4 regions of the Streptomyces sp. NPDC102441 genome follow, and region 2 is predicted to be linked to each of the others. Evidence: riboswitches for the same ligand, from Rfam matches in the RefSeq annotation. Region 2 holds a riboswitch; each other region holds the start of a gene.
What was found. A riboswitch is a leader RNA that binds a small molecule or an ion and turns the genes downstream of it on or off. The one in region 2 is predicted to bind cobalamin.
Positions count from the first base shown of each region.

Region 1: it holds a riboswitch for cobalamin, as region 2 does, so the genes downstream of both, ACIREO_RS22025 (ABC transporter substrate-binding protein) here and metE (5-methyltetrahydropteroyltriglutamate--homocysteine S-methyltransferase) in region 2, are expected to answer to the same signal.
Region 3: it holds a riboswitch for cobalamin, as region 2 does, so the genes downstream of both, ACIREO_RS12615 (ABC transporter substrate-binding protein) here and metE (5-methyltetrahydropteroyltriglutamate--homocysteine S-methyltransferase) in region 2, are expected to answer to the same signal.
Region 4: it holds a riboswitch for cobalamin, as region 2 does, so the genes downstream of both, ACIREO_RS35985 (cobalamin biosynthesis protein) here and metE (5-methyltetrahydropteroyltriglutamate--homocysteine S-methyltransferase) in region 2, are expected to answer to the same signal.

Region 1 covers NZ_JBIWKH010000009.1:332,323-339,969, forward strand. Annotated here, with positions in the region: gene ACIREO_RS22010 (transketolase family protein) at 1-298, shown strand, start outside; gene ACIREO_RS22015 (FGGY family carbohydrate kinase) at 295-1,755, shown strand; gene ACIREO_RS22020 (sugar-binding transcriptional regulator) at 1,862-2,833, shown strand; cobalamin riboswitch at 2,919-3,047, shown strand; gene ACIREO_RS22025 (ABC transporter substrate-binding protein) at 3,107-4,681, shown strand; gene ACIREO_RS22030 (ABC transporter permease) at 4,683-5,630, shown strand; gene ACIREO_RS22035 (ABC transporter permease) at 5,627-6,460, shown strand; gene ACIREO_RS22040 (ABC transporter ATP-binding protein) at 6,457-7,647, shown strand, end outside.
Region 2 covers NZ_JBIWKH010000003.1:32,081-39,727, reverse strand. Annotated here, with positions in the region: gene ACIREO_RS06420 (GH92 family glycosyl hydrolase) at 1-2,012, shown strand, start outside; gene metE (5-methyltetrahydropteroyltriglutamate--homocysteine S-methyltransferase) at 2,073-4,391, opposite strand; cobalamin riboswitch at 4,546-4,766, opposite strand; gene ACIREO_RS06410 (polysaccharide deacetylase family protein) at 4,827-5,726, opposite strand; gene ACIREO_RS06405 (glycoside hydrolase family 43 protein) at 5,940-7,478, shown strand; gene ACIREO_RS06400 (GNAT family N-acetyltransferase) at 7,517-7,647, opposite strand, start outside.
Region 3 covers NZ_JBIWKH010000005.1:249,375-257,021, forward strand. Annotated here, with positions in the region: gene ACIREO_RS12605 (ABC transporter ATP-binding protein) at 1-20, opposite strand, end outside; gene ACIREO_RS12610 (FecCD family ABC transporter permease) at 17-1,054, opposite strand; gene ACIREO_RS12615 (ABC transporter substrate-binding protein) at 1,102-2,172, opposite strand; cobalamin riboswitch at 2,203-2,390, opposite strand; gene ACIREO_RS12620 (hypothetical protein) at 2,474-2,644, opposite strand; gene ACIREO_RS12625 (acyl-CoA dehydrogenase) at 2,641-4,491, opposite strand; gene ACIREO_RS12630 (carbohydrate kinase) at 4,537-5,487, opposite strand; gene ACIREO_RS12635 (type B 50S ribosomal protein L31) at 5,662-5,925, opposite strand; gene ACIREO_RS12640 (MFS transporter) at 6,026-7,372, opposite strand; gene ACIREO_RS12645 (helix-turn-helix domain-containing protein) at 7,369-7,647, opposite strand, start outside.
Region 4 covers NZ_JBIWKH010000022.1:50,792-58,438, reverse strand. Annotated here, with positions in the region: gene ACIREO_RS35995 (putative cobaltochelatase) at 1-1,582, opposite strand, end outside; gene ACIREO_RS35990 (cobyric acid synthase) at 1,579-3,129, opposite strand; gene ACIREO_RS35985 (cobalamin biosynthesis protein) at 3,126-4,070, opposite strand; cobalamin riboswitch at 4,199-4,328, opposite strand; gene ACIREO_RS35980 (hypothetical protein) at 4,497-4,721, opposite strand; gene ACIREO_RS35975 (anion permease) at 4,734-5,984, opposite strand; gene ACIREO_RS35970 (class II aldolase/adducin family protein) at 6,231-6,890, shown strand; gene ACIREO_RS35965 (alpha/beta hydrolase) at 6,958-7,647, shown strand, end outside.

The DNA of each region.
Region 1 (7,647 bases), on a different contig from region 2:
CGACGGACTCTCGGCCCGCGTGCTCAACGCCACGTTCGTCGAGCCGCTCGACGTGGAGTCCGTGGTGGCCGCGGCCAGGGAGACCGGGGCCATCGTCACCGCCGAGGAAGGACTCCTCTCCGGTGGCCTGGGAGCAGCCGTCGCCAAGGTGGTGGCCGAGCACCACCCCGTCCCGGTGCGGATGCTCGGCGTGCCGGCCTTTGCCCCGACAGGAAGCGCGTCCTTCCTGCTCGACCACTTCGGCCTGAGCGCCGAAGGCATCGCCGGTGCCGCGCGCGACGTTCTGGGGCGCACTTGAGGGAATCGCACATCCTCGCCGTCGACCAGGGCACCAGCTCCACCAAAGCCCTGCTCGTGGACGCCGCCGGCCGCATCGCCGCCCGCGCCGAGGCACCTCTGGCACAGTCCCACCCGGGCCCCGGCCTGGTGGAACAGGACGCGTCCGCACTCCTGGACAGCGTCCGCGCCGCAGTCGCCGACTGCCTCAGGGACAGTGACCCGCGCGCCGTGGCCGGGGTGGCTCTGAGCACGCAGCGTGAGTCGGTCGTCGTATGGGACACGGCGACGGGCCTGCCCGTCGCCCCTCTCGTCAGCTGGCAGGACCAGCGCGGCGTCGAGCATGCGGCCCGTCTCGGCAGGGCGGGCCGGAGCGAGGAGATCCGCCGGCGCACCGGCCTTCCGCTCGACCCGATGTTCTCCGCGCTGAAAATGTCCGCGCTCCTCGACGCGCACGACCCCTCCCGCGTACGCGGCGGTTCCGGTGCCTGGACCCTGGGCACCGTCGACGCCTACCTTCTGCACGCGCTGACGGGGGAGTCGGTCACGGAGATCGGCAACGCCTCCCGGACCCAGCTGATGGACCTGGCAACGGGCGACTGGGACACCGGACTGCTCGCGCTGTTCGGCGTCCCACGGGCGGCGCTGAGCGACATCGTCCCCTCCACCGGGCCCTTCGGGAAGATCCGCGGACTGACGCCGCTGCTCGACGGCACCCCGGTGCTCGCGGTGATGGGTGACTCGCACGCCGCGCTGTTCGCCCACGCCGGCTGGCGCCGGGGAACCGTCAAGGTCACCTACGGCACCGGCTCCTCCGTCATGGCCGTCACGGACTCGTCCCGGCCGGCGGAGGATCTGTGCACCACAGTGGCCTGGTCCACCGGACCGACGACGTACGCGCACGAGGCCAACATCCGCTCCACCGGGCGCACCATCACCTGGCTGGCCGAACTCCTCGGCTGCACACCCGAGGAGGTGCTCCGGCTCGCCTCCGACGCGGACGCCGGCGGCGCGACCCTGGTGCCGGCCTTCGGCGGCGTCGGCGCACCCTGGTGGGACGCCCGGGCCGTGCCCGTGCTCGCCGGGTTCGGCCTGGGGACCGGCCGCGCCCAACTGGCTCGCGCAGCACTGGAATCGGTCGCCTTTCAGGTGAATGACGTCCTCGCAGTCCTGCCCGGGCTGCGCCACGTCGTCGCCGACGGCGGGCTGAGCCGCTGCGACGAGCTCATGCGACTGCAGGCCGACATCAGTGACATGACCGTGGCCCGTACACCGCATCACGAACTCTCCGCGATGGGAGCGGCCCATCTGGCCGGTCTCGGCGCCGGCCTGTGGACGGCCGGCGAGCTGGAACGGCGTGCCGACAGCGGTCTGAGGATCTTCGCACCCGCCTGGGAGGACGCCCGCCGGAGCGATGCCGTCGCCCGCTGGCACCAGCGCCTCGGGGCCGCTCGCGACCTCGGGGCACGCGCGAGGTGAGGGACACCATGACCACCGGCGCGAGCGAGCGCCCCGCGAATAGAATGGCCCGCGACGGTGCGGTGCGATCCGGCGCCTGACTCTCGGGACCAAGGAAGTTGGAGGCATGGTGGCGGTGGCGTCGTCCACTCCCAGCCCGGACCACATCCGGCTGCTGGTCAAGGTGGCTCGTATGTACCACGAGCGCGGCGTGAGGCAGCCGGAGATCGCGGCGCATCTCCATATGTCCCAGCCCCGCGTCTCCCGCCTCCTCAAGGAAGCGGTCGACCGGGGTGTGGTCCGTACGGTGGTGGTCTCACCCGAAGGCGTGCACGCCGAGCTGGAGGATGCGCTGGTCGAGCGCTACGGCCTGCGTGACGCGGTCGTGGTCGAGACGGAGGGATCGGGCGCCGACGTCATTCCGGCCCTCGCCGCGGCGACCGCCACCTATCTGGACGCCACGCTCAAGGGAGGCGATGTCATCGGCGTGTCCTCGTGGAGCGCCACCCTGCTGGAATCGGTCAAGGTCATGCGGGCCAAGACCTCGTCCGTTGCCCATGAGGTCGTGCAGATCCTCGGCGGATCGGGGAGCCCGGAGGTGCAGTTGCACGCCACACGGCTGACGAGCCGCCTGGCGGAACTCACCGGGGCGCGGCCGGTCTTCGCCCCTTCCGCGGCGCTGGTCGGCAGCCGCGAGCTGCGTGACCTGCTCTCGCGGGAGCCGGCCATGGCGGAGGTCATGCAGGCGTGGTCCCGCATCACGCTGGCCGTTCTGGGCATCGGCAGCCTGGACCCGTCGCCGTTGCTGCGCCGCTCGGGCAACGCCGTCACCGCCGAGGACCAGCAGCGGCTCAGAGAGCTGGGGGCGGTCGGCGACGTATGCGCCCGCTACTTCGACGCCGAGGGCGAGCCCGTGGACGCGCCCTTCAACGACCGTCTCATCGCGATCGAGCCGGACGACCTCCGAGCCGTGGAGCGCCGGATCGGTGTGGCGGGCGGCAAGGACAAGGTGGAGGCCATCCGAGGAGCGGTGCGGGGCGGGTGGGTCAACATCCTGATCACCGATGCCGACGTGGCGCGGGACGTGTTGCGCGGCTGACCGCGGTTGCTCCGGAGCCCGGGGCGAGAGCCGGGGCACGCTCCGGCGACCTCATGGGTCACAATGAGCCCACGAGGCGACGGGGATCAGGAAGCCGGTGCGAGTCCGGCGCGGTCCCGCCACTGTGACCGGGGAGCGGTCCTTCTGTATGTCACTGTCCGCAGCCGCGGATGGGAAGGCGGAGGAGAGCGACGATCCGGGAGCCAGGAGACTGACCCGTCGCCGGTCCGACAGCAGGGGCGAGGACACCCCCGGAAAGGATCGACTGTGACGATGCATGCCCGGACGGAGCCGGGGCACCGGCCACAACCCGGCAACCGCCCTGAGCCCGGCAGACGGAGCGTGCTGGCCGCCGGCGGGGCCCTGGGGCTGGCCGCGTCCGGCCTGCTCGCCGGCTGTGGTGCGGACAGGAAGGACGGGGGAGGGGGCGACCGGTTCCGCGCAGCCTTCACGGCGGGTGGCTCGCAGGAGACCCTCGACCCCCACGTCGCCCCGAACTTCGTCGACCAGGCCCGCGCCAAGGCCCTCTACGACACCCTGGCCACCTACGCGGACGACATGTCCGTCCGCGAGCGGCTCGCGGAATCCTGGGAGAGCGACACCTCCGGCACCCGGTGGCGAATACGTCTGCGCAAGGCGGAGTTCCACGACGGGAAACCGGTCACCGCGAAGGACGTCCTCCACAGCTACCGGCGCGCCGCCGACCCCGGCACCGGCTCGCCCTCGCAGGTACTGCTCTCCGCGATCGACTTCGACGCCAGCAGGGCAGACGGCGAACGGTCGGTCGTCTTCGCACTGAAGGCGCCCAACTTCGAGTTCCCCACCGTCTTCGCAGGCCCCGGCACCGAGATCATCCCCGACGGCACGAAGGACTTTCACGAGCCCGTCGGCTCCGGCCCCTTCACCTATGTGTCGTTCACGCCCGGCGGCACCGCCCGCTACCGGCGATGGGCCGACCACTGGGACGGTGCCCCGCACATAGCGGAGCTGGAGATCGTCCCCGCGAACGAGGAGTCGGCGCGGCTCAACGCGCTGCTGTCCGGGCAGGTCCACTACGCCGCCGACATGGCCGGCGCCTCCGTGGAACGGCTGAAGCGGGAAGGCTCGACGCGACTGCTGACCGCACGGCGTGCCACCGCGCAGCAGTTGCTGCTGCGCACCGGCCGCAAGCCCTTCGACGACCCGCGGCTGGTACGGGCCGTACAGCTCGGGATCGACCGGGAGGCACTGGTCCGGGTCGCGCTGGCCGGCCACGGTGAGCCGGGGAACGACCTGTTCGGGATGGGCCTGCGCGGCTATCCGGAGGGCCTGGCGCCCCGCGAACGGGACGTCGGGGAGGCGCGGAGGCTGGTCAGGGAAGCCGGTGCGGAGGGACTGCCCGTCACCGTGGAGACCAGCCCCGTCGACGCCGCGTGGGAGGCCGCAGCGAACCTGATGGGCCGACAGCTGGGCGAGGTCGGGCTGGAGGTGACCGCCAACGTCAGGGCCTCCAGTACGTACTTCAGCGAGATCAAGACGAAGGGGGTCGCCGCCTTCAACACCACCTCCACGCTGCCGGTCTCCGACTTCCTCCAGCAACGGGTCCGCGGCGGAGCGGCCCGCAACCAGACGCAGTACACCTCGGAGGAGTTCGACGCGCTGCTGGACCGCGCCCGCACCACCCGTGGGGAGCAGGACCGGCTGGCGTTGCTCGCACGGGCCCAGAAGATCGCCCGGGACGGGTCCGGGCTGCTGGTGTGGGCCTTCTCCGACGCCAACGACGCCATCGGCCCGTCGGTGAGCGGCCTGCGCGCCGCACCGCCGAACTCGCACGACTGGGCCCGGTTCGACCGGGTCCGCGTCGGCTGACGTGCGCGCCTACCTTCTTCGGCGTTCCCTGCTGGCGGTCCTCCAGTGCCTGGTGGTGCTGGTCGCCGTGTTCGCCGTCGGTTCACTGCTGCCCGGTGACACGGCGGACGTGCTCCGCGGCGAACTCGGCACGCCCGAACAGGTGGCCGCGCTCCGTACACAGCTGGGTCTGGACGAGCCTGCCTGGACCCGCTTCGGGCACTGGCTCGGCAGCCTGTCCAGCGGTCACTTCGGGAACTCCCTGACGACCGGGCTGCCGGTGGGTGACGACATCGGCAGCCGCATCGGCGTGACGCTGCTGCTGGGCCTGCCCGCGCTGGTACTGGTCACGGTGCTCGCGCCGCTGCTGGGCACGGTGTCCGGGCTGCGGGAGGGCAGCCGCGTCGACCGGACGTTGAACACGGCCGCCGTCGTGCTGCACGCGGTCCCGGAGTTCGTGCTCGGGTTGCTGCTGGTCGCCTCGGTGTCGCTGGCGGCCGGGCTGCTGCCGGCCACCGCCATCGGCATGGACACGGCCGCGCTGGTGGCGCAGCCGGCTGTCCTGGTGCTGCCGGTCACCGTACTGACGGCCAGGCACCTGTGTGATCTGGCACGGCAGATCCGCGCCGGTGTGGCGGCGGGGCGGCACGGGCCGGTCGCCGAGCACCTGCGGCTGCTCGGGATGCGGGAACGGACGGTGGTGCTGCGCCATGTGCTGCCGGGGGCCCTGGGCCCCGCCGCGCAGCAGTTCGCCCGCTGCGTGGAGGGGCTGCTGGGCGGTGCCGTGCTGGTGGAGGCGGTGTTCGGCTTCCGGGGGCTGGGGGGCGGCTTCGTCGAGTCGGTGCAGAACCGGGACCTGCCCCAGGTGCAGACGTACGCGCTGCTGTTCGCCGGAACAGCCGTCGCGGTGAACCTCGTCGGTGACCTGGTCGCCCACCGGCTGGCACCGCGCCGGGAGGTGACGGCATGACCGCGCCGGAGAAGGCCGGCTGCGCGCGTACCGGCAGGCGACGCCGTCCGTGGATCGCTCTGGTACTGCTCGGCGTGCCGGTGCTCATCGCCCTGCTGGGGCCCTGGGCGGCAAGCGCCGCGCCGTCGGCCGAGGGCGCGCTGCCGTCGCAGCCGCCCGGCGCGGGGCACCCGCTCGGTACGGACGTCCTGGGCCGCGACGTGCTGTGGCTCGTGCTGCACGGCGGCGCCTCGGTCCTGGGCAGTGCCCTGGGTGCGCTGCTGGTCGGTATGGCCGCGGGTATCCCGTTGGGGCTGCTGGCCGCAGGCCCGCGGCGTGCATTCGACGGGACGGTGATGCGCGGGCTCGACCTGTTGCTCGCCTTTCCCGGACTGCTGGTGCTGATGACACTGGCCGCGACAGGACACCGCGAGTGGTACTGGCTGGTGACGGTCGCCGGGATCCTCCAGATCCCGGCCGTGGCGCGCCTGGTACGCGGAGCCGCGCTCGCACCGGGCTCCCGGACAGTCGTCGAGGCGCTGTGGATGCAGGGGCACGGCTGGGCGTACATCCATCTCCGGCACCTGGCACGGGAGCTGGCCGCTCCCCTCGCCACCGACGCGGGCGGCCGGTTCGCCGTGGTGCTGTACCTGCTGGCGTCCGCGAACTTCCTCGGCCTGGGGCTGCCCGCCTCGTCCCCGGACTGGGCGGTACTCATCGAACGTAACAGCGACGCCCTGTTCACCCAGCCCGCCGCGGTGCTGGTGCCCGCCGGTCTGCTGACGGCGCTGTGCGTCGGCGGCAACCTGCTCGTGGACCGTGCCCTCGCACGGAGGAGGAGAGGCCGATGACCGGCTCCGCCGAGATGCCGCTGCTGGACGCCCCGGAGATCTCCGCCCATGCCGACGGTGCGGAGCGCCCGCTGCTGGACCGGGTCGCGCTGACCGTGACGGCGGGCCGCGTCACCGCCGTCGTCGGCCCGTCGGGCAGCGGCAAGACCACGCTCGGCCTGGCGGCGCTCGGCGCCTCCCGGAACGGTGTGCGGCTGGCCGGACGTGTCCTGCTGGCGGGCACGGACCTGCTGCTCCTGGAGCCCGCCCGGCGGCCGGCGGCCCGGGCCGGCCGCGCCGCGCACCTGCCCCAGCACCCCGAGACGGTGCTGGACCCGGTGCGCCGGGCCGGCGGCGCGCTGACGGAGCTGGCCGCCCTCGGGCATCCGGGGCGCGCCGTCCGACAGCAGGCCGCGCGCCGGGCCCTGGCTCTGGCCGGCCTGGAGTGGCAGGCCGTCCGCCGCCGTTTCCCGCATCAGCTCTCCGGCGGCCAGCAACAGCGCCTGGCGCTCGCGTCCGCGCTGGTGACCGGGGCGGGCATGCTGGTGCTCGACGAGCCGACGAGCGGCCTGGACCCGGCGCTCGCCCACGCTCTGGGCCGTACGGTACGGGCGCTCGCGGACGGCGGCGCGGGCGTGCTGCTGCTCAGTCACGACCTGCGGCTGGTGCGGGAGACGGCGGACCGGGTCATCGTGCTGGAGGACGGCCGTGCTGTGGACGACGGGCCGACGCCGGGCATCCTCGGCACGGGAGTCCCGGAAACCGGTGGGCCGTCCGCGACCCGCCATCGTGCCACCCGGGACCTGCTCGCGGCGGAGCACGGCACGGGCGCCGCAGGAAGAACGGGGGCACCCGGCCCGGCTCCGGGAGGCCGCGGGGTCTCAGCCAGGGGCCTCGTCGTGCGCCGCCGGTCCGGCGATCTGCTCGCCGGGCCGGTGTCCATGGAGTTCCCGTCCGGCAGCAGGACCGCGCTGCTCGGCCCCTCCGGCTCGGGCAAGACGACCTTCGCCCGGGTCCTTGCCGGGCTGACCACGCCCTCCCAGGGCGAGGTGCGGTTCGACGGCCGCCCGCTCCCGCGACGCGTCGACCGGCGCACGGCCGCACTGCGCCGCGTCGTCCAGTACGTGCACCAGAGCAGCGCCGACTCCTTCGAGGAGCACCGCCCACTCATCCGGCAACTCGCGGACACCGCACGGCTGTTGCGCGAC
Region 2 (7,647 bases):
GTGACATCACGTCGACGGACAACGCCGCATACGCGGCGGAGTTCAGCCACGACGACGAGAAGGCGAGCCCCGGCACCTATGAGGTCGGTCTCAAGACAGGCATCAAGGCCGAGCTGAGCGCCACCGAGCGCACGGGGGTGCAGCGCTACACCTTCCCTGCCACGGACAAGGCCAACGTCCTCATCAACGCGGGCCAGTCGCTGCACAAGACCGTGAACACCGAGGTCGAGATCATCGACGACCGCACCGTACGCACGGCGATCACCGGCAGCGGCTTCTGCCAGGACACCAAGCCGTACACGGTGTACACCATCACCCGCTTCGACCGGCCCTTCACGACCTCCGGTACATGGAAGGGCGACGCGGTCAGCGAGGGTTCGAAGTCCTCGTCCGCGGCTGAGGAGCGCAACGGCGCCTTCGTGCGCTTCGACACCTCCAAGGACCGCACCGTCGAGGCGACCACCGCGATCTCGTACGTGGACTCCAAGGGTGCCGCCCTCAACCTCCGCGCCGAAGGCGGCCGTTCGTACGACCGTGTCGCGCGTGCCGCGCAGGCAGCATGGGAGGACCGCCTCGACGACGTCCGGGCGAAGGGCGGCAGCGAGACCCTGCGCCGGACCTTCTACTCGTCCCTCTACCGATCGTTCCTCGCGCCGAACACCGGCAGCGACGTCGACGGCCGCTACACCGGCTGGGACCAGGAGATCCACCGCGCCAAGGGGTTCACCTACTACCAGAACTGGTCACTCTGGGACACCTACCGCACCCAGGCGCAGCTCCTGTCGCTGCTCGCACCGCACGAGTCCCGCGACATGGCCCTGTCCGTCCTCAAGATCGACGAGGACAGCGGCTGGCTGCCCAAGTGGGGCTACGGAACGGTCGAGACGAACATCATGACCGGTGACCCGGTCACACCGTTCCTCACCAACGCCTACCAGCAGGGCCTGCTCAAGGGGCACGAGGAACAGGCCTACCGGGCCCTGAAGAAGAACGCCGACGGCGTGCCCCCCGCCGGCTCCGCCCCTGTGGGCCGCGAGGCCAACAAGGAGTACCTCGCCGACGGCTTCGCGCCGTACATCAAGGACCGTGCCCATGTGAAGCCGGGCGACTCCGACTACGACCACGGCGCCTCGGCGACCCTGGAGTACGCGCTGTCCGACGCGATGCTCGGGCAGATGGCGAAGGAACTCGGGCACGACGACGACGCCGCGCGGTATGCGGAGCGGGCGCAGAACTACCGGAAGATCTTCGACAGTTCGACCGGCTTCTTCCGCGCACGGGACGCGGGCGGTGCCTTCACCGGCCCCGCCGACCCGGCGCAGAGCGAGGGCTTCCACGAGGGGACGTCCTGGCAGTACCAGTGGCTCGTCCCGCAGGACCTGCCCGGCGTGGTCTCCCTGATCGGCGGCACGCAGTCGGCCAACGAACGGCTCGACTCCTTCTTCGCCTACGAGGAGCTGCTGCAGGACCCGGCGAAGACCGCCCGCGAGGTGTGGGTGAACGGGCCGTACGACTACTACAACGCGGACAAGTACAACCCGCAGAACGAGCCCGACCTCATCGCTCCCTACACCTACCTGTCCACCGGACAGCCCTGGAAGACGACCGACGTGGTCCACGCCGCGCTCACGCTCTTCACGGACGCCCCGACCGGCATGACCGGAAACGACGACCTCGGGACGATGTCAGCCTGGAACGTCCTGTCCTCGATCGGGATCTTCCCGGTCCAGCCGGGCACCGACACCTGGGGCCTGTCGACCCCCGTCTTCGAGAGGGTGGACCTGACCCTCGACCGGCGCTACTACCCCGAGGGCGGCCTGACCGTGAAGGCTCCCGGCACCTCCGGCTCGGCGCGCTACATCCAGGCGGCGCGGGCGGACGGGGACGCGTACGGGAAGACCTACCTGACCACCGAGGACATCCGCTCCACGCGCGACCTGTCCTTCGAGGTCGGCACGGAGCCCTCGCAGTGGGGAACATCGGCGGACGCGGCACCGCCCGCCCTGAAGTGAGGTTCTGAGCGGGTGTCGAACCGGCCGGGGAGCGTCGAGCGCCCCGGCCGGTTCCGGTCGTCAGGACGACGGGAGCTCGCCGCGGACCGTGCGGGCCGCTGCCACGAGGTTCTCCAGCGCCGCGCGGGTCTCAGGCCAGCCACGGGTCTTGAGTCCGCAGTCCGGGTTGACCCACAGCCGTCCGGCCGGGATCGCCCTCAGCCCGGTGCGCAGCAGTTCGGCGGCCTCCTCGACGCTCGGCACGCGGGGCGAGTGGATGTCGTACACGCCGGGTCCCGCCTCGCGCGGGTATCCGTGCTCCGCCAGCTCATGGGCGACCTGCATGTGGGAACGGGCGGCCTCCAGACTGATCACATCGGCGTCGAGGTCGTCGATGGCCTGGACGACGTCACCGAACTCGGCGTAGCACATGTGGGTGTGGATCTGGGTGTCCGGCCGCACCCCGCCGGTGGTGAGCCGGAACGACTCCGTCGCCCAGCCGAGATAGGCCCGGTGGTCGGCGGCGCGCAGCGGCAGGGTCTCGCGCAGCGCGGGCTCGTCCACCTGGATGACCGGCGTCCCCGCGGACTCGAGGTCGTGCACCTCGTCACGCAGGGCGAGGGCCACCTGCCGCGCGGTGTCGCCGAGAGGCTGGTCGTCGCGGACGAAGGACCAGGCCAGCATGGTGACCGGCCCGGTGAGCATTCCCTTGACCGGACGGTCGGTGAGGGACTGGGCGTACGTCGTCCAGCCCACCGTCATCGGCTCGGGGCGGGAGATGTCACCGGCAAGGACCGGCGGACGGACGTAGCGGGTTCCGTAGGACTGGACCCAGCCGTGCTGGGTGGCGAGGTAGCCGGTCAGCTGCTCCGCGAAGTACTGCACCATGTCGTTGCGTTCGGCCTCACCGTGCACCAGGACGTCCAGGCCGGTCTTCTCCTGGAAGGAGATCACTTCCTGGATCTCGGCCCTGACGCGCTCCTCGTATCCGGCCGTGTCGATGCGCCCGGTCCGCAGTCCGGCGCGGGCGGCGCGCAGTTCGGTGGTCTGCGGGAAGGAGCCGATGGTGGTCGTCGGCAGCAGGGGCAGGCCGAGGCGCGCGCGCTGGGCCGGGGCCCGTTCCCCGTACGGCTGGGAGCGGTGGGCGTCGGCCTCGGTCACCGCCGTGGTCCGGGCGCGGACGGCGGGGTCCCGGGTGACGGGGGAGTGCGCGCGGGACGCCAGGTCGGCCCGGTTGACGGCGAGTTCGGCCGCGATGGCCTCGGTGCCCCGGGTGAGTCCCCTGGCCAGGGTGACGATCTCGGCGGTCTTCTGCCGGGCGAACGCCAGCCAGCGCAGGACCTGCGGCTCGATGTCCCGTTCGGCCGCCGTGTCGAGCGGGACGTGCAGCAGCGAGCAGGAGGACGCCACGTCGATCCGTCCGGCGAGCCCGAGCAGGGTGCCCAGGGTGGAGAGCGACTTCTCCATGTCGTTGATCCAGACGTTGCGCCCGTTGACGACTCCCGCGACCAGGCGCTTCCCGGGGAGTCCCCCGACGGCGGCGAGGGCTTCCAGATTCCCGGCGGCGGCCTCCGTGAAGTCCAGTGCGAGCCCGTCCACCGGTGCCTCGGCCAGGACGGGAAGAGCCTCGCCGAGCCGGCCGAAGTAGGAGGCGACGAGCAGCCTGGGCCGGTCGGTGAGTGTGCCCAGGTGCTGGTAGGCGCGCTCGGTGGCGTCGAGTTCGGCCTGGGTGCGGTCCTGGACGAGAGAGGGCTCGTCGAGCTGTACCCACTCGGCTCCCGCCGCGCGCAGGTCGGCGAGCACCTCGGCGTACACCGGCAGCAGACGGTCCAGGAGCGTGAGCGGATCGAAGTCCGCGGCCACGCCGGGGGCCGGCTTGGAGAGGAGCAGGTAGGTGACGGGACCGACCACCACAGGCCGGGCGGACATCCCGAGGGCCACGGCTTCGTTGAGCTCGGCGACCTGTTTGGCGGAGTCCGCCGCGAAGGCGGTGTCGGGGCCCAGCTCCGGGACGAGGTAGTGGTAGTTGGTGTCGAACCACTTGGTCATCTCCAGCGGTGCGACGTCCTGCGTGCCGCGTGCCATCGCGAAGTAGCCGTCGAGTGGATCGGTGGCGACTGCCTCGCGGTGGCGGGCGGGGACGGCTCCGACCATGACGGTGGTGTCCAGCACATGGTCGTAGTACGAGAAGTCCCCGGTCGGGACCTCGCCGATGCCTGCTGCGCTCAGCTGCTCCCAGTTGGCGCGGCGCAGTCCGGCGGCTGTGGCGCGGAGGGCACCGGCGGTGACACGCCCCTTCCAGTAGCCCTCGACGGCCTTCTTCAGTTCCCGGTTCTGTCCCTGCCGGGGGAAGCCGTGCACAGTGGACCGCGTTGCCGTGGTCGCGTGTTCGGTGGTCACGGAGATCTCCTTCGCGAGATGGATCCCTGAGATCCCGGAGACGGGACGAGAGCGCGAAGGGTGACGTACCGGACGGGCGCCGAGCGACGCGGGGATCCGTCAGGTATGTACGCCGACCCGCCCACGAGGTCACCGGGATGTCCGCGCGCGGTTCGTTCGCGCGCGGGCAGATGGCAGGTCTTCGGACTCGCGGGCACGCCCTCCAGGAGGACACCTAATGGCCGTCGCTTCCCAGGCCCGGTACGTCGGACCCAGTGCGTATGACGGCGGTCGTTCCCGCTCACCGCTGCGGGGCAGTCCCGGAATTCCACCGGGTTCCCTCTTGCGACGCATCCCGCATGGCGGACGGGGCGAACCAGCTGCGCCCTCCAGCCTACGGGGCCGTCCGAGGCCGCGGTGCGCCAGGTCCAGCATGCGGATGGTGGAGGCGCCGGCTCACCCAGGACCCGTGTTCCGGGCCCAGATGCGCTGAAGGGCCCGGTAGTCGATCACCGTGATGCCCTCCCGGGCCACCGCTTCCCATGCCCCCGGCGACGTCAGGAACGCGTGGTCCGTACGGCGCACCGGCCGGCCGCCGTCGACGGTCCCCGGCTCCTGGCCGCCGAGACCGGGATGGACGGCCCATTCGCTGAGTCCGGCCGGCAGATCGTGGAGCAGCCTCACATAACGGGCAGCCTTGTCCTCCGTCGCGAGGGAGAAGCTGTCCAGGAAGTCATGGTCGACGACGGGCAGCGCCCGACGCCGCATCGCCCGTAGCCCCGGCTCGAGCCATACGCGGACGGCGAGCCCGTACTCCGCGGCCAGCCCTGCGGTCAGGTCGAGGATGTCGTCGCGGCCGCCGTCGGCCAGGCAGTGGAAGTCCAGGTGGGTGGGCGTGAGCCCCGCATCGGTGACGGCCTCGATCTGCGCGCGGAACTCGGTCTCGACCTCGTCGGGCCGGGCCCTGCCGAGGACGGCGGCGCGCCCGTCAGGGGTGGGCTCGAAGAAGCCGCCCGCGGAGTCGAGCAGGGAGGGAACCCTCTCCTTGGCGGTCAGGGGACCCCAGGGCCGGTGCGGCGTCTCGCACACCATCGTGAGGTGGATCCCGAACGGGATCCACGGCCGCCGCCGGAGCATCCGCACGGCGTCCGGTGCCGCCGGACACACGGTCATGAGGCTGCACGAACTGGCGATCCCCTGCTCGATCGACTCGATCACCGCGGCGTTGATCGAGGGATCCATACCGAAGTCGTCGCAGTTGACGATCAGCAGGCGGGCATCGGGCGGAAATCCCAGGGCCCGGTTCCACCGCGCCGAGGACGTCACGGGCGGGGGTCCGACGGCTTCTCGATCCATGCCCGCAGTCTGGGCCCCGCCCTGACGATCGCGCACATGGATTTGTGCGTGCAGTAGGCGACCCGGCGTTGTCGAAGCGCGTTGTTGAAGCGCTTCGACAAACACTCGCTACCGCCAGGTCTATTGACACCCCGATGCGGTGCTGCCATCTTCGAAGCGTTTCGACGATCATGGCCTGGGGACCCGGTCCTGGCCCGAACCTGAGGACAGACCATGGTGCTCTTCGACAATCCCGTGATTCCCGGCTTCAGCCCGGATCCGAGCATCTGCCGCGTGGGCGAGGACTACTACGTGGCGACGTCCAGCTTCGAATACGTACCCGGCGTGCCGCTGTGGCACAGCCGGGACCTCGTCCACTGGCGGCTGATCGGACACGCCCTGGACCGGCCTTCGCAGCTGGAGCTGCCTGACACGGCTCCGTCCTCGTGCGGGGTGTACGCGCCCACACTGCGGTACCACGACGGCCGGTTCTGGATGATCACGACCGTGGTCGCCGGTGCCGGCAACGTCCTGGTGACCGCCGAGGATCCCGCCGGTCCGTGGTCGGACCCTGTGCCGGTCGGCGTGCCCGGCATCGACCCCGATCTGGCCTGGGACGACGAGGGCGACTGCTGGTGCGTGTTCTCCCACGGTGGGATCCGCGGGGTGCGCATCGAGCCGAAGACGGGCGAACTGCTCGGTGAGCCGGTGGAGATGTGGTCGGGCAGCGGGCTCAAGTACCCCGAGGGCCCGCACCTCTACAGGATCGGCGACTGGTGGTATCTGCTGCTGTCGGAGGGTGGGACGGAGAGCGGGCACGCGATGTCGGTGGCCAGGGCCCGCACGCTGCCGGGCCTTTTCGAACCGCACCCGGACAACCCAGTGCTGTCCCATCGCAGTACGGATCACCCGGTGCAGAACACCGGCCACGGCGACTTGGTGCAGGCGCACGACGGCAGCTGGTGGATGGTGCTGCTGGGCACCCGGCCCCGCGGGGACACTCCTGGGTTCCACGGCATGGGGCGTGAGACGTTCCTGGCACCGGTGCGATGGGAGGACGAATGGCCGCTGCCGGGGCCGCTGGGACTCCGCGCCGAGGCGCCGGGACTGACTCGGCGCCCCTGGCCCGCCGAGCCGCACCGCGACGACTTCGACTCCCTCGCACTCGCACCCTGCTGGGTGTCGCCAAGACGGCGCGATCCGGACGACGTCCGCCTCGACGAGAGGCCGGGCCACCTGGTGCTGCACGCCCGGGCGGACGGCATGGACAAGCCCGGCGGGGTGTTCGTGGGGCGGCGTCAGCGCGATCCCGACTGCGGGGCGCGGACGCGGATCGACGCCGGTGAAGGAGGCCGGGGCGGCCTCGCCGTACGGCTCGACGAGGCGCACCACTACCAGGTGGAGACCGAGGACGGCCTGGTGCGTGCGGTCGCCCGCATAGGCCCGCTGCGCCAGACCGTCGCCGAACGCGCCGGGCCCCGCGGGCCTTTGACGCTGCGGATCGACGTGACGACCACGGGGATCCTGCCGCCCACAGTCACCGTACGTCCCGAGGACCCCGGCGCCGTCGCGCGTGCCGGCCTGCGCGTCGGCGGCCCCGACACCCTCCGCCTCGGGTACGAGACCGACGACGGGGACTTCGAGGTTCTCGCCGAGCTCGACGGCCGCTACCTCACCACCGAGGTCGCCGGCGGCTTCACCGGCAGGGTCATCGGCATGTACGCGACCCAGGGCACCGCCGCCTTCGACTGGTTCGAGCTGAGGCCGGCCTGAGGGGCACCGAGGCCGGCCGCCGGCCGGGCCGACGCTGTTCAGCGAGCCACGACGGTCTCCAGCCACTGGGTGATCTCGGGCGTGACAGGGTCGGTGAGGTCCGCGAACTCCTCGTGCCTCTTGAGGAACTTCGCCACATAGGGGCAGACCGGCACGATCCGCTTGCCCG
Region 3 (7,647 bases), on a different contig from region 2:
GTGATGCCTGCCCGGGTCATGCGCCCCTCCGTGTGCGGTAGAGCACCAGGACGAAGACGGGCACCCCGATGAGGGAGGTGACGACACCGACCGGGACCTCCTGCGGGTCGAGGACGGTCCTGGCCAGGGTGTCGACCCAGACCAGGAACACCGCTCCGGCGAGGGCGGTCACCGGCAGCAGCCTCCGGTGCCCGGACCCCGTGAGCGCCCGGGCGGCGTGCGGCAGGACGAGGCCGACGAACCCGATGGCGCCCGCCGAGCTGACGAGGGCCGCAGTCAGCAGCGCGGTGGTGCAGAGCAGCACGATCCGGGTGCGGGCCACGTGCACGCCGAGGGAGGCCGCCGCGTCCTGCCCGAAGGCGAAGGCGTCGAGCGTGCGGGCATGGCCGAGGCAGACCAGCAGGGCCACGGCCAGCACGGCCGAGCACATCCACACGTCGTTCCAGCCGACCCCGCTCAGTGAGCCGAGCAGCCAGAAGAGCACGCCCCGGGTCTGCTCGGCGTCGGCGGCGGTCATCACCACGAAGGAGGTGAGCGCGGAGAAGAGCTGCATGGCCGCCACCCCGGAGAGCACCACCCGGTCGGTGGATCCGCCGAGTGTGTGGCTGAGGAGCAGGACGAGGGCGAACGAGCAGAGAGCCCCGACGAAGGCACCGCCCGAGACCGACACCGCTCCCCCGCCGACGCCGAGGACGACGACCACGACCGCCCCGGTGGAGGCCCCCGAGGAGACACCGAGGACGAACGGGTCGGCGAGCGGGTTGCGCAGCAGCGACTGCATCACGGTGCCGCACACCGCGAGTCCGGCGCCGCACACCGCGGCCAGCAGGGTGCGGGGCATGCGCAGGTTCCAGATGATGCCGTCCCGGATCGGGGTCAGCCGCCCGTCGCCGAGGCCGAGGTGCGAGGCAACCGCGGACCAGACGTCCGGGACGGAGATCCGTGCGGGGCCGATCGTGACGGCGACCGCCACGGACAGGAGCAGCAGGACGGTCCCGGCACTCCACAGGGCACCGTCGCGCAGGAGGATCCTGGCTCCGGCGGCCGACCGGATCGCCGTAGGCCGCTCCGCGCGTACGTCCGGAAGCTGGTGGGTCTTCGTCACCCCGCGAGCCCGAACGAGCGCAGCCCGGCCGCGACGCGCTCCACGCCCTCCACGGTCCGGATCGCCGGATTCATCGCCTGGCCGCTGAGCAGGACGTACCGCTTGTGCCGGACGGCGTCCATGTTCTTCGTGGCGGGGTTGGTCTCCAGGAACTCGATCTTCTTCTCCGCGCTCTCGGCCGTCTGCGACTCACGGGTGAGATCGCCGATGACCAGCACGTCGGGGTCGCGGTCGGCGACGGTCTCCCAGTTGATCTGGGGCCATTCCTCGTGGGAGTCGTCGAAGACGTTCTTCGCGCCGAGTTCCTCGGTGATGATGCCCGGGGCGCCGCAGCATCCCGCCATGTAGGGGGCCTCGGCGTTGGCGAACCAGTAGAGCAGGGTGGTGCCGGACGCGTCGATGTCCGCGGTCGCCTCGTCGACGCGGCTGCGGAGGCTCTTCACCAGCTTCTCGCCGCGCTCCGGGACTCCGAACACCTCGGCCAGGTCGCGCACTTCGCCGTAGACACGGTCCATGGTCAGTGGCTCGGAGCGGGAGCCGTCGCCGCTGCCCGTGTTGTCCTTGCCCGCGCAGTCGGCGGGTGAGAGGTAGGTGGGTACGCCCAGCTTCTCGAACTGGTCGCGGGACGCCACGCCGCCCTTACCCAGGGTGGACTCGAACGAGGCGCTGACGAAGTCGGGTTCCCCGGCGAGGACCTTCTCGGCGGAGGGCTGGTTCTCGGCGAGGCGCTCCACCGTCGCCTCGTCCTTCTCCAGGCCCTTCATCACCGGGTCCGTCCATGTCGCGGTACCCGCGATCCTGTCGGCGAGGCCCAGGGAGAGCAGGATCTCCGTCGATCCCTGGTTGAGGGAGACGGCGTGACGCGGTGCCGCGTCGACAGTCACCGTACGGCCGCAGTTCTTCAGCGTGACGGGGAAGCCGGCGACTGCGTCCCGTGCGGCACCGTCGGATGTGCTGCCGCCTCCGCCGCAGGCGGTCATGAGGACAAGTCCCGCGGTGAGCAGGGCTGTTCGGCGTACGGTGCTGGCTATGGGCGGCAAGGAGTCCTCGGCGTTCTCTGGGCTCATGCGCGGAGCCCGGTACGGAGTTCCGCTCCCGGTGCGGAAGCGGGTGCCAGCAGGTCTTCGGACTCGGGTTCGTCCGGACAGGGCGCCTTCCCGGTGCACCCGAGGGTGTCCCAGTGGCCGTGGCCCTGCCCGTCCCCCTCACCGCTGCGCGTCAGTTCCGGATTCGCACCGGATTCCCTGACTCCACGTGGAGTGTGACTGGCGTCTGCAAGCTATCACGCGGCTCACCGGCGGCCTCGGGGCCGTCGCCGGTACGGCGGGCGGGGGTCTCCCGCTCCGTACCGGCCGGCCGTCGGCCGGGTCAGCGCTTGGGGTGAACCGATTCGCCACCGTCCGTACGCGGCTTCCCGTTCCGGCGGGCGAGCACGGATGTCGTGCCCCAGTAGGCCAGCAGGACGGCGCGCAGTCCCAGGATCTCCAGGTGCTCGCCCAGGCGGCCGCACAGCGCCTGCCCGCTGCGTCCGGGACTCATCGCGCGTCCGCCGCGCCGGTGTTCCACGGGCCCCGGGGATCGTCGTACGCGTCCGCGTAGCCCGGTCCGGCGATCGGCCAGTCGGCGAGCAGTTCCTCCGGCAGGGCGAAGGAACCGGCCAGTTCCGGGGCGTGCGCGGCGACGGCCGCGACGAGCTCCTCGACGGCCTCCGGCAACGCCTCCACCTGATCGGCGCTCAGGAGACCGGCGGCCATCAGGTCGCCGCTGTTGCGGGACACCCACTCGACGGCGAACAGCCGCTCCAGCTCCCCGAGCCGGTCCCTGGCCTCTCCCTCGGGCAGCGTCGACCGGGCCTCGGCGTAGGCCTCGGCGGCCTGCCGGTAGGCGTAGGCCTCGACCCCGCGCAGAGCGGGGCCCGAGGCCGCGTTCCACCGGTCGAGGGTCCCGGCGTCGGGCGCCCGCAGCGCACGGGCCCTTGCCCGGGCGAACCAGATGTCCTGGACCGAGGCGAGGAGCCGGCCCAGGAAGTGCGGGTCGGCGAGGTCCCCGGGTCCCGGGTCGCGGTCCGGGAGGCCGTCACGGCCGGGCTCGGCGGCGAAGAGCATGTCGGCCGCCGCCTTGGCGTACAGGGCGATGTTGTCGCCCTCCGCGGTGATGGCCCCCTCCACGCCTGTGACGAGTTCGGTCATGCCGTTGTTCTCCAGCAGCGCCTGCGCGCCGCAGCGTTCACGGCTCTCGACGATGACCTCACGGGCCCGCCAGGTGATCCACGCCTTGGCGACATCGACCAGTCTCCCCGCGTCCGTCCGGCCGTCCTCGTCCGTACAGGCCTCCCACCGCCCCTGTGCCCTGCGGTACAGCAGGCTCATCGCGAAGACCGTGGCCATGGCCGAGGCGAGCGGTCCGTGGTGGGTCCGGTGGGCGTTCACCGGCACCGGTGGGGTGGACCGGGAGCCGGAGATCATCCGGTGGCCGCCGTAGCGTACGGCGACCGCCAGGGTCGCCCGGGCCGAGCCCGCCGCGCAGGCGCTCATGGAGATCCGCCCGGGGGTGACCCGGCCGATCGAGGTGAGGAACCTGCGCCGCCTGTCCCCCGGTCCGGTTCTGAACTCCCCGTGTTCTTCGCCTTCCTCACCCGTTCCCAGCAGGGCGTCCCGAGCCACGAAGAGCCGGTCGAACGAGGTCAGGCAGTGGTCCACGGGGCTGCCCATCCGGGCCGGCAGCCGGCGCACCCGGACGCCCGGCAGCGGCTGTACGTCGTCGGTGAGCGGCACCAGGAAGAGGCGTACCCCGTGGTCGGAACCGTCGGCCACCAGGCGGGCGGCGACCAGACCCGACTTCGCTCCGCCCGCCGGGCTGGTGTTGGGCATGAACTTCTGCGCGCCCGGGTTCGGGGTGTGCAGGACGAAGCCGTCCCGCTCACGGTCGTAGGTGGCGGTGGTCTCCATGGCCGTCGCGTTGTTGCCGTGCGCCACCTCCGTACAGAGGAAGGTGCCGATGCGCCGCATCGTCAGGTAGTCCGACAGATCACGTCGGCCGACGCAGTCGTGGTCGAGGAGACTGCCGAGGAAGAGGTTGTAGTGGATACCCGCCACGGTGGTCAGCGCGGGGTCCACCGGGCCGAGCCAGGCGTGCAGGGCGGCCAGCGCGCGCGGGTCGGCGGCGAGCCGCGCTCCGCTGTCGAGGGAGAGGTTGAGGATCCGCAACCGGTCGTAAGCGAGGTCCAGTCGCTCTTCGGGCGTTCCGCCGGCGGGGCGGCGGAACGGTTCTGTGCTGATCAGCCGCTGCCAGAATCCGTGCTCGCGCCGGAATCCGGGACCGAGGAGGACGCCGGTCAGCAGTTCGGTGGTGGACGGTGGGGCGGTGTCGGTAAGGGTCACGGTCATAACGAAATCAACGACCGTGGTGGGGGCGAGGACACCCTGGGCGCCCTACCGCTCCGGGGCCGGCACGCCGGTCAGGGCCGCCGCCAGCTCCTCCTCGTCGGGAGGCAGGGCACCGGCCCGTGCGACGGTCACAGCGGCCGATGCCACGGCGTATCGCAGCACGTCGCCCAGAACGGCGGCGTCCAGGGAGCGCAGCCGTGCGCGGCCCGGGGCCCCGAGCAGTCCGTACGAGGCCAGGGCGTGCAGCGCGCCCGACATGAAGGCGTCGCCGGCACCCACCGTGTCCGCGACCCGGACGGGCGGTGCGCCGGTGTTCACGGTCCTGCCCGGCAGGAACGCCGCCGCCCCGCCCGCGCCCCGGGTGACCAGGACGACAGCGGGCCCGGAGCGCAGCCACCGCTCGGCGGTCCTCTCCGGGGGCTCGTCCGGGTACAGCCACCGCAGGTCCTCGTCGCTGGCCTTGACGACATCGCTGAGCGCGACACAGCGCTCCGCCCGGCGTACGGCACGGGCGTGATCCCCCATCAGCCCGGGCCTCACGTTGGGGTCGTAACTGACCGTCGCCGTCTCCCGGAAGGACCGGACGAGGTCCAGGACGGTGTCCGCGCCGGGTTCCAGTGCGGTGGCGACCGACCCGGTATGGACATGCCGGGGCGGCTCCGGTGGCTGCGCGACCGGGCCGAGCGTCCAGGTGATCTCGAAGGTGTAGGTGGCCCTGCCCGCCTCGTCGAGCTCGACCGTGGCGGCCGGCGTGGGCGCGTCGCTGCCGTCGCCGATGACCCGTACACCGGCCGATGTCAGGTGGTCCTCGATCAGCCGCCCGTCGGGGTCGGGGCCGAGCTGGGTGATCAGGGTGGTGCTCCGGCCCAGTCTGGCCAGCCCGTACGCGACGTTCGCGGGGCTGCCGCCGGGGTGGATCCGGTCCGGCTCGCCCGGCACCCGGACGATGTCGGCGACGCATTCGCCGATGACCAGCAGGGCGGGGCTGTCGGGCATGGGGCGGGTCTCCTGGAGGACGCGGGCGGCAGTGCCCCGGCGGATCACGGCGGTCACGGGGCGCACTGCCGCCGATTCTGCCCCGTGTGCGGGAAACCGTGGAGACCCGGGGCCAGGGCGCCTGTCGTCGAACTCCCCTCGTCGCCCGGAGGCGGGAGTTCGACGACCGGCCCTCTAGGAGGCGTCGCCACGCCCCTCGTCGCCGTAGCGGCGCTCGAACTTGGCGACCTGGCCCTCGGTGTCGACCACCCGCGCCTTGCCGGTGAAGAAGGGGTGGCTCTCCGCGGAGATCTCCACATCGATGACGGGGTAGCTGTTGCCGTCGTCCCAGTCGATCGTCTGCTCGCTCGACGCGGTGGACCGGGTCAGAAACGCGTACCCGGCGGAACGGTCGCGGAAGACCACGGGACGGTACGACGGGTGCTTGTCCTGTTGCATCTCTGCTCCTGGAGGTACGGGGATCTCACGTCCCGGCTTCGGGCCAGCCTCGCCAAGGGCGCGGCCCCGCGCTATCCGGGGCGTCCGTACGGAGCAGAGGTCAGCCGCCGCCGCTCCCCGTGGCGGCACCGGCCGGCGTGGTCTCCGCTGCGCGACGGGACCACAGCAGTGCCCCCGCCAGCAGCACGACGGCGCCGAGCAGCCAGGGAAGAGGGCCGGCCGGGAGCGCGCCGACGGCCAGCCCGCCGGCCGCCCCGACCAGTTGCAGGGAGAGGGACTGCACGGACAGGGCCGTCGACCGGCCGGTGGCGTCGACACGGTGGTGCAGGAGGTCGTTCTCGCTGGGGCCCGCGGCGCCCAGGCCCAGGTAGACCAGTCCGTATCCGGCGGCGGCCACGGTCAGCGCGGGCGCTCCGGCCGAGGACACCGTGGCGCCGAGCGCCAGGAGGCCGGCGGTGCTCGCGCCAAGGCTCGCCAGGACCGCGCGCTCGCTGTTTCCGGCGAGCCGGGCGACGAGCGGTGCCAGCTGGCTGCCGAGCGCCGAGCAGGCGTATCCGGTGGCGGCCAGGCCGGCGAAGAGCACCGCACCGGACTCGGCCGTTCCCGTCAGACCGGCGGCACGGCCCGGGGTGAGCAGTTCAAGGGCGGAGAGCGCGGTGCCCGCGGCGCCGGCGGTCATCAGGATGCGGCGGACCAGCGTGTCCCGGGCGCCGAGCCGCAGCCCCGCGGCGATGGCGCCGGGCACGCCCCGCAGGACGCCTCGCAGGGTGGCCGGGGGGCGGGGAGGTTCGGTCAGGGCGGTCAGGACGTAGAGGACGAAGACGATCTCGACGGCCACACCCAGGAGTACGGGGACGGAGAGCGGCAGGACCAGGTCCGAGGTGAGCGTCCGCAGTCCGGCCCCCGGGTCGGAGCCGAGGCCGAGCAGCCAGGGCAGCGCGCCGCCGAGCAGCACCCCGAGGGCCATCGCGCCGGACGACGCCGCGCCGCCGCGTGCCAGCCCGGTGCGGATCTCGGCACCGGGCCCCGCGTGGGCATGCACGGTGTCGACGTACCAGGCTTCGGCGGGCCCGCTGGACAGGGCCCGGCCGGCACCCATGAGGGCCATGCCGAGGGCGAGCACCCAGGGGGCCGCCCCGAGGGCTATGAGCGTAAGGGCGCAGGCGTTGAGCACACCGGCGCAGGCCAGGACCGTACGACGGCCTATGACGTCGGAGAGGCCGCCGGTGGGGAGCTCCAGGGCGGCGGCGGTCAGGGCGTGTGCGGCGAAGACCGAGGCGACTGCGGCGAGCGCCATGCCGCGTTCGGTGAAGAGCAGCACCATCGGCGCGGACGTGAGGCCCGCGGGCAGCCAGAAGAGGAAGGACACCGTGACGAATCTGCGGCGGGCGATGCGTTCGTCGGGTCCGGGGGCCGTGGCGGGTGCGGCCTCGGGCGCCGGGGTCACGGGGTGCTTCCGGCGTCGGAGGGCGCATCCGCGTCGGGCGTACCCGTCCCGTCCGGTGCCAGCGGGAGCCCGGCGGTGAGCAGCACGACCTGCCGGGCCCGGGGGTCGTGCTCGTCGCGTGCCGTCAGCTCCGTGAGCTTGGCCGTGATCGCTTCGCGGAGTTCGCGGAGGGACTCCGGCGTCAGGCGCGGCATCAGGTCGTCGATCCCCGAGGGGTCGTGCCACTCCTCGCCGAGCCGGCCCGCGTCGATGTCCGCCTCGTGCTGCTCCATGGA
Region 4 (7,647 bases), on a different contig from region 2:
GGCGCTGGTACGCGTCCAGCAGCAGCGACATCACTGCCCCCTTCACGGCGCTCATCCGCTGCCGGGCCGCCATCGACCCGGAGGCGTCCACGACGAACAGCACGAGATTGCCCTCGCGCCCCTCCCGCGTCGCCTGCCGCAGATCGTCCCGCCGCACGATGAGACCGCGCCCCGAACGCCCGCGCGCCCGCTGGTGCGGCGCAGCCGCCTGCACGGTCGCCGCCAGGTGAAGCTTCGTCAGCGCCCCCTCGGGCCGCCGCGACCCGGTGGTCCGGCCGTGCTCGGTACGCGCCCTGGACCGCCTCCCGGCCGCGCCCTCGCCGAGACCGGGCACGCTGAGCATCTTCGTACGGAACGGCTCGCCGGCCCGGACGGGCTGCTGCTCCCCGGCGCCACCGCCCGGCGTGGGCGCGTCGCCGCTCCCGGTCTCCTCCTGGCCGGGCGCGTCGGTACCGCCGTCGTCGGGGCCACCCGTGTCCGTGCCGCCGTCGTCGGGGCCGTCGCCCTGCGGCGGCACCCCGCCTCCGCCGGGCCCGTCGGGGTCCGGATCGTCGTCGCCCCCGCCTTCCCCGTCCGCCGCGTCCTGGAGCGCCTCGTCCAGCTTGTCCTCGTCCAGCCCGGGCGCGTCGAACGGATTGCGCCGGCGCCGGTGGGGGAGTGCCAGGAGCGCGGCCTGCCGCACGTCGTCCGCGACGACCTCCTCACGTCCCGCCCACGCGGCCAGCGCCGTCGCCGTGCGGGCCATGACGATGTCGGCGCGCATCCCGTCGACCTCGAACGCGGCGCACGTCGCGGCGATCTGCCGCAACACGCCGTCGCCGAGCACCACACGGGGGAGCAGGGCGCGCGCGGCGACGATCCGCTCGCGCAACGCGTTCTCCTCGTCGGCCCACCGCGCGGCGAACCCGGCCGGATCGTCGTCGTAGGCGAGCCTGCGCCGTACGACCTCGACGCGCAGGTCCGTGTCACGCGAGGCCGCCACCTCGACGGTCAGCCCGAAGCGGTCCAGCAGCTGGGGGCGCAGTTCGCCTTCCTCGGGATTCATGGTCCCGACAAGGAGGAAGCGTGCGGCATGCCGCACGGAGACACCTTCGCGCTCGACGTACGAGGCACCCATGGCCGCCGCGTCGAGCAGCAGGTCCACCAGATGGTCGTGGAGGAGATTGACCTCGTCGACGTACAGGATCCCGCGATGGGCGTCGGCGAGGAGCCCCGGCTCGAAGGCCTTCACACCCTCGGAGAGAGCCCGTTCGATATCGAGCGCCCCGACGAGCCGGTCCTCGGACGCGCCGACCGGAAGCTCCACGGTCCGCGCCGGACGCGACACGCCCGTACCCGCCTCATGGGGGCCGTCGGGACACGCCGGATCGGGCGCGCCCGGGGCGCACGAGAAGCGGCACCCCGCCACGACCTCGACCTCGGGCATGAGCGCGGCGAGCGCGCGTACGGCGGTGGACTTCGCGGTGCCCTTCTCACCCCGGACCAGGACCCCGCCGACGGCGGGGCTGACCGCGTTGAGCAGGAGTCCCAGCCGCAGGTCGTCCTGCCCGACGATGGCGGTGAAGGGATAGGGCGTACTCACAGGGCCTCCTCTGTCGCAACCACAACTGCATGACCGGGCGCGGACGGCGCACCCGGCGGGATGAACGGCAGGCCCTCCGGCGCGCCGGTCTCGATCAGCCGCCACAGGGCGTCCGTGTCGGCGTGTTCCTCGATCAGGTCCCCCAGCCGGTCCAGCTGCTCCTCCCGCAACGCGCCGAAGCTCGTGTCCGGCGCCGCGGTGAACCGCCGTCCGGCGGCCCGCGCGACCTCGCCCAGGAACGCCCGCCGGAACGCGTCGCTCTCCAGCGACCCGTGCCAGTGCGTCCCCCAGACCGAGCCCACCCGGCACCCGTCCAGGAAGGGCTCGCCGCCGTTCACCTCGGCGACGCCGTGATGGATCTCGTACCCCTCCACCGGCTCCCCGAGCGCCGACCCGACGGGACGCCCCAGGACCTTCTCCCGGCCGAAGCGGACCCGCACCGGCAGCAGTCCGAGCCCCTCGACCACCCCGGCCCGCGACTCCACGTCGTCCTCGACGCGCTCGCCGAGGACCTGGAACCCGCCGCAGATCCCCAGCACCGGGCGCCCCTCGGCTGCCCGCCGCCGCAGCGCGTCGGCGAGTCCCCGCTCGCGCAGCCACGCCAGGGCCTTCACGGTGCCCCGCGTACCGGGCACGATCACGAGGTCCGCGTCGGCGAGCTCCTCCGCCCGGTCCACGAACCGCACCACCACACCCGGCTCGGCCGCCAGCGCGTCCACATCGGTGAAGTTCGACATCAGGGGTACGGCGCACACCGCGACCCGCAGCACGTCCTCGCCGTGCGGCGGCGCCACGGCCGACTCCCGTACGGTGCCGCGCATCGACACGCGCAGCCCGTCCTCCTCGTCGATGCCCAGACCGTGGGCGTAGGGCAGCACCCCGTACGTCCGCCTCCCCGTGAGCCCGAGCAGCATGTCGAGCCCCGGCTCCAGCAGCGACACGTCACCGCGGAACTTGTTGACGAGGTACCCGGCGACCAGCGACTGGTCCTCCGGGCTCAGCAGCGCCGTCGTGCCGAAGAACGAGGCGAACACGCCGCCCCGGTCGATGTCGCCGACCACCAGCACGGGAAAGCGCGCGGCCCGCGCGATCCCCATGTTCACGATGTCCGTGCGCCGTAGGTTGATCTCGGCCGGGCTGCCCGCCCCCTCGCAGATCACGGCGTCGTACGTGCTCCGCAGCTGCTCCAGACAGTCCACGACCGTCCCCAGCAGCGCCTCCTGGCGCCCGCCGTGGTAGCCGCGCGCACTCATCTCGCCGACCGGCTTCCCCATCAGGACGACCTGGCTCGACCGGTCGCCGCCCGGTTTGAGCAGCACCGGGTTCATCAGCGCCGAGGGCTCCACCCGGGCCGCCTGCGCCTGCATCGCCTGGGCGCGGCCGATCTCCGCACCCTCGCGGGTGACGAACGAGTTCAGCGACATGTTCTGCGCCTTGAACGGCGCGACCTTCACACCCCGGCGCACGAGCCACCGGCAGATCCCGGCCGTGACGACGCTCTTGCCCGCGTCCGAAGTGGTTCCCGCGACCAGCAGCCCGCCGCTCATCCGACTCTCCGTCCCATGGCCGACCGCCCCGCCGCACACACGGCGAGGGCCAGCACACTCACCCGGCGCGACAGCCGCACCGCGCGTTCGATGTCCGTGACCCGCACGTCCCGGCCGGCCTCGCCGTTGAGCACCGGCCGGTGCTCGACCCGCCCGCCGTACGCGAGGGTCCCGCCCAGCCGTACGCCGAGCGCACCCGCGAACGAGGCCTCCACCGGGCCCGCGTTGGGACTGGGATGCCTCCCCGCGTCGGCCCGCCAGGCCCGGGCCGCCTCGCGCGGGCGCCCCCCGGCGGCCACGGCGAGCAGGGCGGTGAGCCGGGCCCCGGGCCAGCCGGCGACGTCGTCGAGCCGGGCCGACGCCCAGCCGTAGCGCCGGTAGCGGGGCGACTTGTGCCCGACCATGGCGTCGAGCGTGTTGACCGCCCGGAAGGCGACCAGTCCCGGCACCCCGCCCAGCGCGCCCCACACGAGGGCTCCCACGACGGCGTCGGAGGTGTTCTCGGCGACGGACTCCACCACCGCGCGGGCGATCTGCTGCCCGTCCAGCGCCTGCGGATCGCGGCCGCACAGATGCGGCAGCCGCTCCCGGGCGAGCTCGATGTCCCCGGCGGCCAGCGCCCCGCCGATGGCCCGGGCCTCGCGGCCCAGCGAGGTGCCCCCGACGACGGACCAGGTGGCGGCGGCGGTCAGCGCCACGGCTGCGGCGGGACGGTTCCGTACGGCACGGGCGGCCAGCGCGGCGGCGCCCGTGGCACCACCGGCGCAGACGAGCGTGTGCAGGGCGCCCCAGCCGCGGTGGTCGCGCCACAGCCGGCTCTCGGCGCCCGCCGCACCACGCCCGAAGGCGGCGACGGGGTGGCCCCGCCGGGGATCACCGAGCAGCAGGTCGCCGATCAGCCCTGCGGCGGCGCCGTACGCGAAGATGCGGTCGGCTCGCACCGCTCAGCCGGCCGTCGCGCCTCGAAGGACCTCGGTGGCAGGTGGTGCGGCGGGCGACGCAGGGCAGCCGGGCATGGCGTGTGTCCTCACTCAGGGTCCGCGCCCTGGTTCGACGTGACCGGCGACGAGAGTCTCCTGGCTTCCGGATCCGCAGTTCCTCCGGCCTTCCAGTCCGCGGTGGCGGACCGTGACTTCCGTATGGAGGCTGCTCCCCGGTGACAGTGGCGGGACCGCGCCGGATTCGCACCGGCTTCCTCTCCTGTCGCCGTCAGGCCGACCGGCACCGGTCGGCCTGAATGGCTCCGGCAGTCCACCATGCCCCGCGAACGCCCGTCAACCTGCCGTTGACCTGCGAGGCTGTGCCGATACGCACACCGGGCCGGACACACCACGTGTGTCCGGCCCGGTGTGCTGCCTGACGGCCTCTCAGGCGACGATCAGATAGATCCCGTACGCGACGGCCGCCAGGCACAGTGCGAAGCAGGCGTACGCGCCGGTGCGCGCCAGGGCGCCGCCGCCACCGCCGCTCTGCGCCGTCGACGTCTGCCTGGCGAGACCCGTGACGCCGAGGGTGAAGAGGCCGACCAGTGCGACGGTGACCACGAGGCTGACGCCGAAGACGGAGGCGAGAGCTGCCCAGTCGATGTTCATGCGGATCTGTCCTTACACCGTGGCCGGGTCGGCCGGGGTTCCGGCCGTCGGAGCCGGGGCCGGGATGGTGGTCTTGAACTCCGGTGCGACGGTACCGGCGGGCGGCGGGCTGACCGCCGCGACTGCGGTGGTGACGACGCCCGCGGCCTCGGCGCCCGGGGCCACGTCGTTGTGGTCGACCGGCTTGCGGCGCGACAGCAGCCAGATGGCGCTGGAGCCCGCGATGAGCAGGACGGCGACGGCCGTGACGCCCCAGGGGCCCTGCTTGGTCAGGAACTCGGCGCCCGCGCCCATCAGACCGGCGGCGGGCAGGGTCAGGCCCCAGGCCACGAACATCCGGGTGGCGGTGGACCAGCGGACCGTGCCTCCCTTGCGTCCGAGACCCGCGCCCATGACGGCGCCCGAGCAGGACTGCGTGGTGGAGAGGGAGAAGCCGAGGTGCGAGGAGGCCAGGATGACCGTGGCCGCGCTCGTCTGGGCCGCGAAGCCCTGCTGCGGGCGCAGGTCGGTGAGGCCGCTGCCCATCGTGCGGATGATGCGCCAGCCGCCGAGGTAGGTGCCCATCGCGATGGCGATACCGGCTGAGGCGATGACCCAGACCGGCGGGTTGGAGCCGGGGGAGAGGACGCCCCCGGTGACCAGGGCCAGGGTGATGATGCCCATGGTCTTCTGTGCGTCGTTGGTGCCGTGGGCGAGCGAGACGAGACCGGCCGAGGCGATCTGGCCGGCGCGGTACCCCTTCGCGGTCGACTTCAGCTGGGCCTCGTCGGTGATCTTCCGGTTGAGGCGGTACGTCAGCTTCGTGGCCAGCAGCGCGGCGAGACCGGCCACGACGGGCGCGGCGATCGCGGGCAGCAGGACCTTCGTGACGACGGTTCCGCCGTTGATCGAGGACCAGCCGGCGGACATGACCGCGGCACCGATGAGGCCGCCGAAGAGTGCGTGGGAGGAACTGGAGGGCAGGCCGACCAGCCAGGTCAGCAGATTCCACAGGATCGCGCCGACGAGCGCCGCGAAGATGACCTCGGTTCTGAGGCCGTTCTCGTTGATGATCCCGCCGGAGATCGTCTTGGCGACCTCCACCGACAGGAACGCGCCGACGAGGTTGAGAACGGCGGACATCGCCACCGCTGTCTTGGGCTTGAGTGCGCCGGTGGAGATGGTGGTGGCCATCGCGTTGGCGGTGTCGTGGAAACCGTTCGTGAAATCGAACACGAGAGCTGTCACGATCACGATCGCGAGCAGCAGCGTGATGTGTTCCATTTACCCAGGCAATCGTTCGACGTCATTGGCACGTGGAACGTAAGCAACCAGGGTGAACGGAAGATGAACTCGGCAGGGCGGCACGGTGACCCCAACCGCGTGCACCGATTCCGCTTGTGTGCGCGAGGGGTGGGCCGGACCGTCGCCGCCGGTGCGGGGCACGGCGCCGGTCGCGGCCGGGGCATCCGGCGGCGACCGATTTGCCCCGTTGGGGAGACATCGGTCACGTGACTCTAGGATCCCCGCATGAGTGACGTGGACAGGAACGCGATCGAGCAGGCGTGGAACGGTGTCGTCGAGACGGCCCGCAGGACGGCCGCGGAAGGCCTGGTCGTCGGCACCTCGGGCAATGTGTCGGCCCGGATCGGCGGAGTCGTCCTGGTCACCCCCAGCGGGGTGCCGTACGACCGGCTCGGCCCCGGGGACGCTGTCGGAGTCGACCTCGAAGGGCGCCAGGTCCTGGGCGAACTGGCCCCGACCAGCGAACTCCCGCTCCATCTGGCCGTCTACCGTGCCGGCGACGCGGCCGCCGTCGTCCACACCCACGCCGTGCACGCGACGGCCGTCTCCACCCTCGTCCCCGAAGTGCCGCTCATCCACTACGCCGCCGCCCTGCTCGGCGGCCCCGTCCGCACCGCCGCCTACGCGCGCTACGGGACCCAGGAGCTCGCCGACGCCATGCTGGACGCCCTGCGCGACCGCACCGGCTGCCTGCTCCGTAACCACGGCACCGTCACCTACGGGGACACCCTCGACGAGGCCTACGACCGCACCGCCCAGCTCGAATGGATGTGCAGGCTCTGGCTCACCGCGAGCTCCGTACCCGGCCACCGGCCGAGCCTTCTCACCCCGGCCCAGCTACGCGACGTTCAGGACGCCCTGAAGGGGTACGGCCAGCCCGGCTGAGCCCGGAGCCGCACCGTACGGCCCCTGCCCACTGGCAAATGGCGCCCGCGCCCAGGACACTGGAGCCGTGCGCCCGGCAACAGCGGCGGCAGTGGCCGCAACCTCGATCCTCGGCGTCGGCGCGGCAGCGGTCGCCGCCGGCCGCTACGCCAGCGACGCCGCCCTGGGGGCGTCCTCGCCACGGCCCTTCCCGGCCGACCGCCGTCTTACCGTGCACGCCACCGCGGCCGGGCAGATCACTCTGACCCGCTCCTTTCCCGCGCTGCGCCCCGGTACGTACGGACTGGCCGGCCGAGGCGTCCACGCGGTGGTCGGCCCCGTGACCGAACAGGTGCCGGGCGGCCATTCCGTGATCTCTCCCGACACCGTCGTCCGGCGGCTGGAGCGCGTGACCCTCGGCAGCCTCAAGCCGGGCGCCCGGGTCCGCCTCACCCCGGAGATCCACCGGGGCGACCCGCTGGCCGCCCTCGGCGTCGCGTACAAGGAGGTCGAGGTCCCCGGCGAACTCGGCGCCCTGCCCGCCTGGTTCGTACCCGCCGCACGCGACACCTGGGTGATCGCGGTGCACGGCCTCGGCACCACGAGGGACCACCCCATGAACGTGATGGGGTTCCTCAACGCCCAGCAGTTCCCGGTGCTCGACCTGGCCTACCGCGGCGACGCGGGCGCCCCGCGCTCCCCGGACGGACTCGCCCACCTCGGCGAGTCCGAATGGCGCGACCTCGACGCGGCCATCCGGTACGCCGTGCGCTACGGG